3 regions of the Streptomyces sp. NBC_01288 genome follow, and region 1 is predicted to be linked to each of the others. Evidence: predicted binding sites of a transcription regulator. Region 1 holds the regulator's gene; each other region holds the start of a gene.

What was found. The regulator HrcA, encoded in region 1, represses chaperone genes, less so after heat shock. The targets are predictions, from matches to a motif close to TTNGCACTCNGNNNNNCNGAGTGCNAA.
Region 2: the regulator HrcA is predicted to act here: its motif matches at 1,745-1,771, upstream of groES (co-chaperone GroES).
Region 3: the regulator HrcA is predicted to act here: its motif matches at 2,227-2,253, upstream of groL (chaperonin GroEL).

What each region holds. Positions count from the first base shown of each region.
Region 1 covers NZ_CP108427.1:6,954,322-6,957,595, reverse strand. The annotation lists gene dnaJ (molecular chaperone DnaJ) at 1-753, opposite strand, end outside; gene hrcA (heat-inducible transcriptional repressor HrcA) at 754-1,770, opposite strand; gene OG194_RS31495 (MBL fold metallo-hydrolase) at 1,944-2,663, shown strand; gene OG194_RS31490 (DUF3097 domain-containing protein) at 2,698-3,274, shown strand, end outside.
Region 2 covers NZ_CP108427.1:4,151,897-4,155,170, reverse strand. The annotation lists gene OG194_RS18060 (polysaccharide deacetylase family protein) at 1-858, shown strand, start outside; gene OG194_RS18055 (hypothetical protein) at 855-1,571, shown strand; gene groES (co-chaperone GroES) at 1,916-2,224, shown strand; gene groL (chaperonin GroEL) at 2,376-3,274, shown strand, end outside.
Region 3 covers NZ_CP108427.1:5,718,147-5,721,420, reverse strand. The annotation lists gene OG194_RS25785 (NADH:flavin oxidoreductase) at 1-232, opposite strand, end outside; gene groL (chaperonin GroEL) at 436-2,064, opposite strand; gene OG194_RS25775 (cold-shock protein) at 2,405-2,611, opposite strand; gene OG194_RS25770 (MoaD/ThiS family protein) at 3,065-3,274, opposite strand, start outside.

The DNA.
Region 1 (3,274 bases):
GTGGATCTCGACGTACAGGTCACCGGCGGGGCCGCCGCCGGGGCCGACCTCGCCCTCGCCCGCGAGCTGGATCCGCGTGCCGTTGTCCACGCCCGCCGGGATCTTGACCGTGAGCGTGCGCCGCGAGCGGACGCGGCCGTCGCCGGCGCACTCCGGGCACGGCGTCGGCACGACCGTGCCGAAGCCCTGGCACTGGGGGCAGGGGCGGGACGTCATGACCTGGCCCAGGAAGGACCGGGTCACCTGCGAGACCTCACCGCGACCGCGACACATGTCACAGGTCTGCGCGGAGGTGCCGGGGGCCGCGCCCTCGCCGTTGCAGGTGTTGCAGACGACGGCCGTGTCGACCTGGATGTCCTTCGTGGTGCCGAAGGCCGCCTCGTCGAGCTCGATCTCCAGCCGGATCATGGCGTCCTGGCCGCGGCGGGTGCGCGAGCGCGGTCCGCGCTGCGACGCCGTGCCGAAGAACGCGTCCATGATGTCCGAGAAGTTCCCGAAGCCACCGGCCCCGAAGCCCGCGCCCGCGCCGCCCGCCTGCGAGAGGGGGTCGCCACCGAGGTCGTAGACCTGCTTCTTCTGCGGATCCGAGAGCACCTCGTAAGCGGCGTTGATCTCCTTGAACCGCTCCTGGGTCTTCGGATCCGGATTCACGTCCGGGTGCAGCTCGCGCGCGAGCCTACGGAAGGCCTTCTTGATCTCATCCTGCGACGCGTCGCGACGCACGCCGAGAACGGCGTAGTAGTCCGTGGCCACTTAGGACTCCGCCAGGATCTGTCCGACGTACCGTGCCACTGCGCGTACCGCTCCCATCGTTCCCGGGTAATCCATGCGGGTCGGTCCGACCACGCCGAGCTTGGCGACTGCCTCGCCGCCCGAACCGTAGCCGACCGACACCACGGAAGTGGAGTTGAGTCCCTCGTAGGCGTTCTCGTGACCGATCCGTACGGTCATGCCCGAATCCCCCGCCTCACCAAGCAACTTGAGGAGGACGACCTGCTCCTCAAGGGCTTCCAGGATGGGGCGGATGGTGAGGGGAAAGTCATGTCCGAAGCGGGTGAGATTGGCGGTGCCGCCGATCATCAGCCGCTCCTCGGTCTCCTCGACGAGGGTCTCCAGGAGGGTGGAGAGCACCGTCGCGACCGTGCCGCGGTCCTCGGCCTCGAAGGCCTCCGGCAGGTCCTGCACGAGCAGCGGTACGTCCGCGAAGCGGCGGGCCGCGATCCGGCTGTTGAGCCGCGCGCGTAGATCCGCGAGCGAACTCTCCCCGAAGGGCGCCGGGCAGTCGACCATGCGCTGCTCGACCCGTCCGGTGTCGGTGATCAGCACGAGCATCACGCGCGCGGGGGCCAGCGACAGCAGCTCCACGTGGCGGACGGTCGAGCGGGTCAGGGACGGGTACTGCACGACGGCGACCTGCCGGGTGAGCTGCGCGAGCAGCCGTACCGTACGGCCGACGACGTCGTCGAGGTCGACCGCGCCGTCGAGGAAGTTCTGGATCGCCTTGCGCTCGGGGCCGGTCATCGGCTTGACGCCGGCGAGCTTGTCGACGAACAGCCGGTAGCCCTTGTCGGTCGGGATCCGCCCGGCGCTGGTGTGCGGCTGGGCGATGTAGCCCTCGTCCTCCAGGGCCGCCATGTCGTTGCGCACGGTCGCCGGGGAGACGCCGAGGCTGTGCCGCTCGGTGAGCGCCTTGGACCCGACCGGCTCCTCGGTGCCGACGTAGTCCTGGACGATGGCGCGCAGCACCTGAAGCCTGCGTTCGCTGAGCATCGCGCACACCTCCAGTTCTGGTCGCCGTTTTGGTGCCGGGCTGCCCTTTCCTGGCACTCTGTGCGCGTGAGTGCCAGCGTTCCCCGGCCCAGTGTACGGCCGTGAGGTACACCCCGGGCAAGGCCGGTCCTGCGATGTCACGCGCTGAGTGCCGTCACCGTTAGCGTCGCCGTATGAGGGTGACTTGGGAAGAGGCGGGGTGGGAGCGGCTGGCCGCCGGGGTGGGGCGGTGCCGACTGCCTGGCTGGGACTGCACGGTCGGGCTGGTGATCGGCGGGGACTCGGCGCTGTTGATCGACGCGGGGTCGAGCCTGGCGGAGGGCGCGCGGTTGCGTAGGCAGGCGCAGGCGCTCGCCGGGCGGCGTGTGCCATTTCTCGCGCTCACCCACCCGCATTTCGACCATGTCTTCGGGGCGGCGGCCTTTGCCGGGGCGACGGTTTTCGTGGCCGCGGGCGCGGACGAGGTGTTCGAGAGCGGTGGGGAGGAGTTGCGGGCCGACGCGGTGCGCAACGGGCTGGACCCGGAGGCCGCGGAGAACGCGGCGGACGTCCTCGTACGCCCCCGCGAACATGTGCGGGACCCCACACTGCTCGAACTCGACGACGGCCCGGCGGTCCGGCTGGTGGCGATGCGGGGGCACACCGCCCACGATCTCGTGGTCGTGGTGCCGGGCGACCCGCCGGTCGTGTTCTGCGGCGACCTGGTCGAGGAGTCCGGCGAACCGCAGGCGGGCCCGGACGCGGTTCCGGCGCTCTGGCCGGCGGCGCTCGACCGGCTCCTCTCCCTGGGCGGGGCGGACGCGGTGTACGTGCCCGGTCACGGAGCGGTGGTGGACGCGGGGTTCGTGCGGGCCCAACGGGACGCGTTGGCAACGCGTTTCGGCGTGTCGTGACGGTGGTCGGCCCGGTTCTCCTATCGTCATCCGAATGCGCCAGTACTCCGCCGACCTGACCCCGCCGTGGAAGAAGCCCAAGCCGGCCCCCGAGGTCCCCGCGGAGGCGGGCCTGGTGGTCGAGGAGCCGGGCACCGGTTTCTGCGGCGCGGTGATCCGCTGCGAGGCCGGCACGGTCACCCTGGAGGACCGCTTCGGCAAGCACCGGGTGTTCCCGATGGAGCCGCGCGGCTTCCTCCTGGAGGGCCGAGTCGTCACCCTGGTGAGGCCCGTGTCGAGTCCCCTACGGCCCACGCGTACGGCTTCCGGTTCGGTGGCCGTCCCGGGTGCACGCGCGCGTGTGGCTCGCGCCGGGCGGATCTACGTGGAGGGCCGGCACGACGCCGAACTCGTCGAGCGGGTGTGGGGCGACGACCTGCGCATCGAGGGCGTGGTGGTCGAGTACCTGGAGGGCGTCGACGACCTCCCGTCGATCGTCGCGGAATTCGATCCCGGCCCGGACGCGCGGCTGGGCATCCTGGTCGACCACCTGCTCCCCGGCACCAAGGAGTGGCGCATCGCCCGGTCGGTCACGAGTGAGCACGCGCTCGTCGTGGGCCACCCGTACATCG
Region 2 (3,274 bases), 2.8 Mb from region 1:
GCGCTCGCCGCTCTCGTCTCCGGCTGCGGCCAGCCCGGCTCGGGCGCGGCCGTCCACCCGGCGCAGGGCGCGCAGCCGCTGCACGCGCCCCCGGCGCGCGCGCTGGACTCCTACGCGACCAAGTTGCGCGCCGCGTACGCCGCGCGGGTTGCCGCGGCCAAGCGCTGGGGGCTGGCGAAGGTGCCGCTCACGGCCCCGCCGGCCCCGGCGCACAAGCCGGAGATCACCGCGCGCAAGGGCTTCGAGGTGGACGACCAGGAGGAGTTGAACCTCCCGCCGGTGTTCACCACGATCCCGACCAAGCAGAAGATCGTCTTCCTCACCATCGACGACGGCGAGAACAAGGACCCCGCGTTCCTGCGGATGATGAGCGACCTGAAGATCCCGTACACGGCCTTCCTCAGCAACTACCTGGTGAAGGACGACTACGGCTACTTCCGGAAGATGCAGGCCCAGGGCCACACGATCAACAACCACACCCTCACGCACCCGTACCTGCCGGGCCTGTCCTACGCCGAGCAGAAGCGCGAGATCTGCGGCATGCAGGACATCATGAAGAAGCAGTTCGGCAAGGCCCCGACGGTCTTCCGGCCGCCGTACGGGAACTACAACCACGACACCCTCGTCGCCGCGAAGTCCTGCGGCATCAAGTACGCCCCGATCTGGGACGAGGAGGTGTTCGTCGACCACTGGGAGTACCGCGAGGACGACCGGTCCCTGCACCCCGGCGACATCGTCCTGACGCACTTCCGGGGCCGCGAGGACTGGAAGGGCACGATGGTCGACGACATGCGCCGCTTCCTGGGCAAGGTCACGGCCGAGGGCTACGCGGTGGCCCGCCTGGAGGACTACCTGTGAGGCGGGCGGGCCGTCTGCGGGTACCGGTGGCCGTCGCGTCGGCGGCCGCTCTGCTGTTCCTCACCGGTTGCGCCCAGTCCGTCGACCCCATCGAACGGCTCGGCAAGAAGGCCGCCCAACGCGTCCACCCGCACGGCCCGTCCCGCGAACAGCCGTACCGCCACTGGGGTTTGACGGCCCCCCTGGCCCCCGCCCCCAAACCGTCCCCCCACCCCGCCGCCCGCTCGGCGGGCCCGGGCCTCCCACCGGTCGTGGACCACGTCCGCACCCGTGACAAGGTCGTCTTCCTGACCTACGACCACGCCGCGAGCGCCCGCCGGGACCCGAGCTTCACCGACCTGGTCCGCGAACTGCGCCTCCCGGTCACGGAGTTCCGCACACCCCCGAAGCCCGCCCGCTTCACCGGCCTGCCCTACGCCACCCAGCGCACCGAGATCTGCGGCCACCGCCCCCACCCCGGCTCCCGCCTGCTCCGGCCCCCCGAGGGCACGTACGACACGACGACCCGCCGCGCCGCGGCCGACTGCGGCATCTCCGCCCTGGTCCTCTGGCGGGCCTCCACGACGACCGGCACCCTGACCTACGCCCGGGGCGACCACCGGCTCACCCCTGGAGACATCGTCCGGATCACCCCGACCGGCACGACGGCCCGCCTCCTCCGGGGCATCCAGGAGCGGGGTCTGACGGTGGGGCGCCTGGAGGACTACCTCTGAGCAGATGGAGCGAGGGCCGGCCAATCCGGCCAATCCAGCCCGTCCGGCGTTTGAGGACGAGGCCGAAGGCCGACAGGGGGGTTTGGGGGCACAGCCCCCAAGACGGCGACACCAGCACAGGCCCGCCAGACAGCTCAGGGTGACGGAGAAATTCCGCTCAAGCGCCGCGGGCATTGGCACTCCGCTTGACCGAGTGCTAATCGCGGTCATAGTCTCAGACCTGGCACTCCCCCCTGGAGAGTGCCAATAGCGACGGGCAGGTCCGGCACCCGCGACGACGGATCGACCTGGTCGCCACCTCAGACAGTTAACCCCGTGAGATCTCCGAAGGGGGAGGTCGGATCGTGACGACCGCCAGCTCCAAGGTTGCCATCAAGCCGCTTGAGGACCGCATTGTGGTCCAGGCGCTCGAAGCCGAGCAGACCACGGCCTCTGGCCTGGTCATTCCGGACACCGCGAAGGAGAAGCCCCAGGAGGGCGTCGTCCTCGCCGTTGGCCCGGGTCGCTTCGAGAACGGCGAGCGCCTGCCGCTCGACGTCCAGACCGGTGACATCGTGCTGTACAGCAAGTACGGCGGCACCGAAGTGAAGTACCAGGGTGAGGAATACCTCGTCCTCTCGGCCCGCGACGTGCTCGCGGTCATCGAGAAGTAGCTCACCCGGTACCGCCGGTACCACCCGGATGTACCGAGCTACACCCAGTTTTGCAGTGAGCTGCGCCCCTGGCCCCCGCGACCTTATGAAGCCGGGCGTCAGGGGCGCGGTTCGTTTCACCCACGTTTTCCGAGAGGGCTGAACCGCTCCCATGGCGAAGATCCTGAAGTTCGACGAGGACGCCCGTCGCGCCCTCGAGCGCGGCGTCAACAAGCTTGCCGACACGGTCAAGGTGACGATCGGCCCCAAGGGCCGCAACGTCGTCATCGACAAGAAGTTCGGCGCTCCCACCATCACCAACGACGGCGTCACCATCGCCCGCGAGGTCGAGCTCGACGACCCGTACGAGAACCTCGGTGCCCAGCTGGTGAAGGAGGTGGCGACCAAGACCAACGACATCGCGGGTGACGGCACCACCACCGCCACCGTGCTCGCCCAGGCGCTCGTCCGCGAGGGCCTGCGCAACGTCGCCGCGGGTGCCTCCCCGGCCGCCCTGAAGAAGGGCATCGACGCCGCCGTCAAGGCCGTCTCCGACGAGCTGCTCGCCACCGCGCGGCCGATCGAGGACAAGGCCGACATCGCCGCCGTGGCCGGTCTGTCCGCGCAGGACAGCCAGGTCGGCGAGCTCATCGCCGAGGCGATGGACAAGGTCGGCAAGGACGGTGTCATCACCGTCGAGGAGTCCAACACCTTCGGTCTGGAGCTGGACTTCACCGAGGGCATGGCCTTCGACAAGGGCTACCTGTCGCCGTACTTCGTGACGGACCAGGAGCGCATGGAAGCGGTCCTCGAAGACCCGTACATCCTGATCCACCAGGGCAAGATCAGCTCCATCCAGGACCTGCTGCCGCTGCTGGAGAAGGTCATCCAGGCCAACGCCTCCAAGCCGCTGCTGATCATCGCCGAGGACGTCGAGGGCGAGGCCCTGTCGACCCTGGTCGTGAACAAGATCCGCGGCACGTTCAACGCGGTCGCGGTCAAGGCCCCCGGCTTCGGCGACCGCCGCAAGGCGATGCTCGGCGACCTCGCCACCCTCACCGGCGGTCAGGT
Region 3 (3,274 bases), 1.2 Mb from region 1:
TCTGCCCGGCGGACTCGTGGCCGACGTACGTGCCCTCGGTGACGATGAGGCCCACGCCCGCGGCGGCGCGGCGGGCGTAGTAACCGACCACGTCCTCACCGGGGATGCCGCCCGGCGAGAACTGCCGGGTCATCGGCGCCATCACGATCCGGTTCGGGACGGTCAGGCCGTTGAGGGTGATCGGACGGCCGAGGATTTCGGCCGCTCGGGAGGCGGGGGCGGTCGTAGACACGTGTGGGGGCTCCTCGAATACCGGGTACCAGGTGGTATGTGCGTATGCATCGATCATGCGTCAACAACAACCACCCGGCCAAGCCCCTCATTCCGACCGCCCGGCACCTCCCCCTGTGACTCCGGACACGCCCGAGGGCGGTACCCCCTGCCAGAAGCAGGAAGTACCGCCCTCGGTAAGACCGTTGATCAACCGGAGGTCGATCAGAAGTCCATGTCACCGCCCGGCATGCCGCCACCGGCGCCCGCGCCGGCACCGGCCTTCTCGGGCTTGTCGGCGATGACCGCCTCGGTGGTGAGGAAGAGCGCGGCGATGGACGCGGCGTTCTGCAGGGCAGAGCGCGTGACCTTCGCCGGGTCGATGATGCCCTCGGCGATCATGTCCACGTACTCACCGGTGGCGGCGTTGAGGCCGTGACCGATGGGCAGGTTGCGGACCTTCTCGACGACGACTCCGCCTTCGAGGCCACCGTTGACGGCGATCTGCTTCAGCGGGGCCTCAAGGGCCAGCTTCACGATCGCGGCACCCGTGGCCTCGTCGCCTTCGAGCTCAAGCTTCTCGAAGACGTGGCCCGCCTGGATGAGGGCGACGCCGCCACCGGCGACGATGCCCTCCTCGACGGCCGCCTTCGCGTTGCGAACGGCGTCCTCGATGCGGTGCTTGCGCTCCTTGAGCTCGACCTCGGTGGCCGCGCCCGCCTTGATGACGGCGACGCCACCCGCGAGCTTGGCGAGGCGCTCCTGGAGCTTCTCGCGGTCGTAGTCCGAGTCGCTGTTCTCGATCTCGGCACGGATCTGGTTGACGCGACCGGCAACCTGGTCCGCCGAGCCCGAGCCGTCGACGATCGTCGTCTCGTCCTTGGTGATGACGACCTTGCGGGCGCGGCCGAGGAGATCCACGGTCGCGTTCTCCAGCTTGAGGCCGACCTCCTCGGAGATGACCTCGCCGCCCGTGAGGATGGCGATGTCGCCGAGCATGGCCTTGCGACGGTCACCGAAGCCCGGAGCCTTGACGGCGACGGACTTGAAGGTGCCGCGGATCTTGTTGACGACCAGCGTCGACAGGGCCTCGCCCTCGACGTCCTCGGCGATGATCAGCAGCGGCTTGCCCGACTGCATGACCTTCTCCAGGAGCGGGAGCAGGTCCTTGACGTTGGCGATCTTCGAGTTGGCGATCAGGATGTACGGGTCGTCGAGGACGGCCTCCATACGCTCCATGTCGGTGGCGAAGTACGCCGAGATGTAGCCCTTGTCGAAGCGCATACCCTCGGTGAGCTCCAGCTCCAGACCGAAGGTCTGGGACTCCTCGACGGTGATGACGCCTTCCTTGCCGACCTTGTCCATCGCCTCGGCGATGAGTTCGCCGATCTGGGTGTCGGCGGCGGAGATGGAGGCCGTCGAAGCGATCTGCTCCTTGGTCTCCACGTCCTTGGCCTGCTCCAGCAGGGCACCGGAGACGGCCTCGACGGCCTTCTCGATACCGCGCTTGAGGGCCATCGGGTTGGCGCCCGCGGCTACGTTGCGCAGGCCTTCCTTGACGAGAGCCTGGGCGAGAACGGTCGCGGTGGTCGTACCGTCGCCGGCGACGTCGTCCGTCTTCTTGGCGACTTCCTTGACCAGCTCGGCGCCGATCTTCTCGTACGGGTCCTCCAGCTCGATCTCCTTGGCGATGGAGACACCATCGTTGGTGATCGTGGGGGCGCCCCACTTCTTCTCAAGGACGACGTTGCGGCCCTTGGGGCCGAGGGTGACCTTGACGGCGTCGGCGAGCTGGTTCATACCGCGCTCAAGGCCTCGCCGCGCCTCCTCGTCGAACGCGATGATCTTGGCCATGTGAAGTGGTCCTCCCGGACTGGGGTGGATTGCTCCGGACCGCGCTGGCGCCCGCGACGGACGGCTCGCCTGCCCCATGGCTCCTTGCGCCACCTGGCCTGCGGGCCTCACCGACCCGATCCTTCGTTATCACTCTCACCTTCAGAGTGCTAACGCCAATGATTAGCACTCGGCATGGTCGAGTGCAAGCGGCTCCCAGGTTCTGGGCCCCTCCTTCACGGGGCGCGCGAGGTGCGCACGGGGCATGCCGAAGGGCCCGTACCCCAGGAGGTGACCCCCCAGGAGTACGAGCCCTTCGGTGAGGAACGAAGAACGTCGCTGCTGTTCGCCGGCGCGTGCTTCAGGTAGTCGCGAGCCGGACCATGTCCGCCTGCGGCCCCTTCTGACCCTGCGAGATCTCGAAATCGACCCGCTGACCCTCTTCCAGGGTGCGGTAGCCGTCCATCTGAATCGCGCTGTAGTGGACGAAAACATCCGCACCACCGTCGACCGCGATGAAGCCGTACCCCTTCTCCGCGTTGAACCATTTGACGGTGCCCTGAGCCATGCCTAACTCCCCTATTACTGGCCCTTGCACGGACCCGCACTTCGCGGATCCGGGTCAGACCTCACCCCCCACAGGATTGGGGGCGTGCGCCGGAACGCGTCGACCGCGGCCGAATGTATCCGTCCAACTGCCGTCTGCAACAGGTCAATCCGACGAGAATTCCGGGCAGGACCGGTCGGGAATATACGGAGAATTCGTCCGACTTCAGGGCAAGTCGGGCCCGATAAAGGGAACATAACGCGCAAAAGGAATGCACACTTTGGCTACTTCTCATCGCACGCGGAGCGGGTACTCATATGCGTCCGGCATGCGGAGTGGAGCGGGTTCCCCAACTGTACCCCGCTCAACCCTACAGAATTGCCCCCTCCGCTTCTCTCACGGAGGGGGCAATTCGATGAACTCTTGGTAATCGGCGTTACCCAGGGTAATTTCCGGGGCCCGCCAGACCGCCGCTCAGCCGCCGGCGACAGCCGGAATGATCGAGACGCCGGCCCCGTCCGGAGTGGCCGTCTCCAGCCCCTGCTCGAACCGCACATCGTCGTCATTCACGTACACATTGACGAACCGCCGCAGCTTGCCCTGATCGTCGAGCACGCGGGCAGAGATCCCGGCATGGTTCTTCTCCAGGTCACTGATGACCTCGGCGAGGGTGCCGCCTTCGGC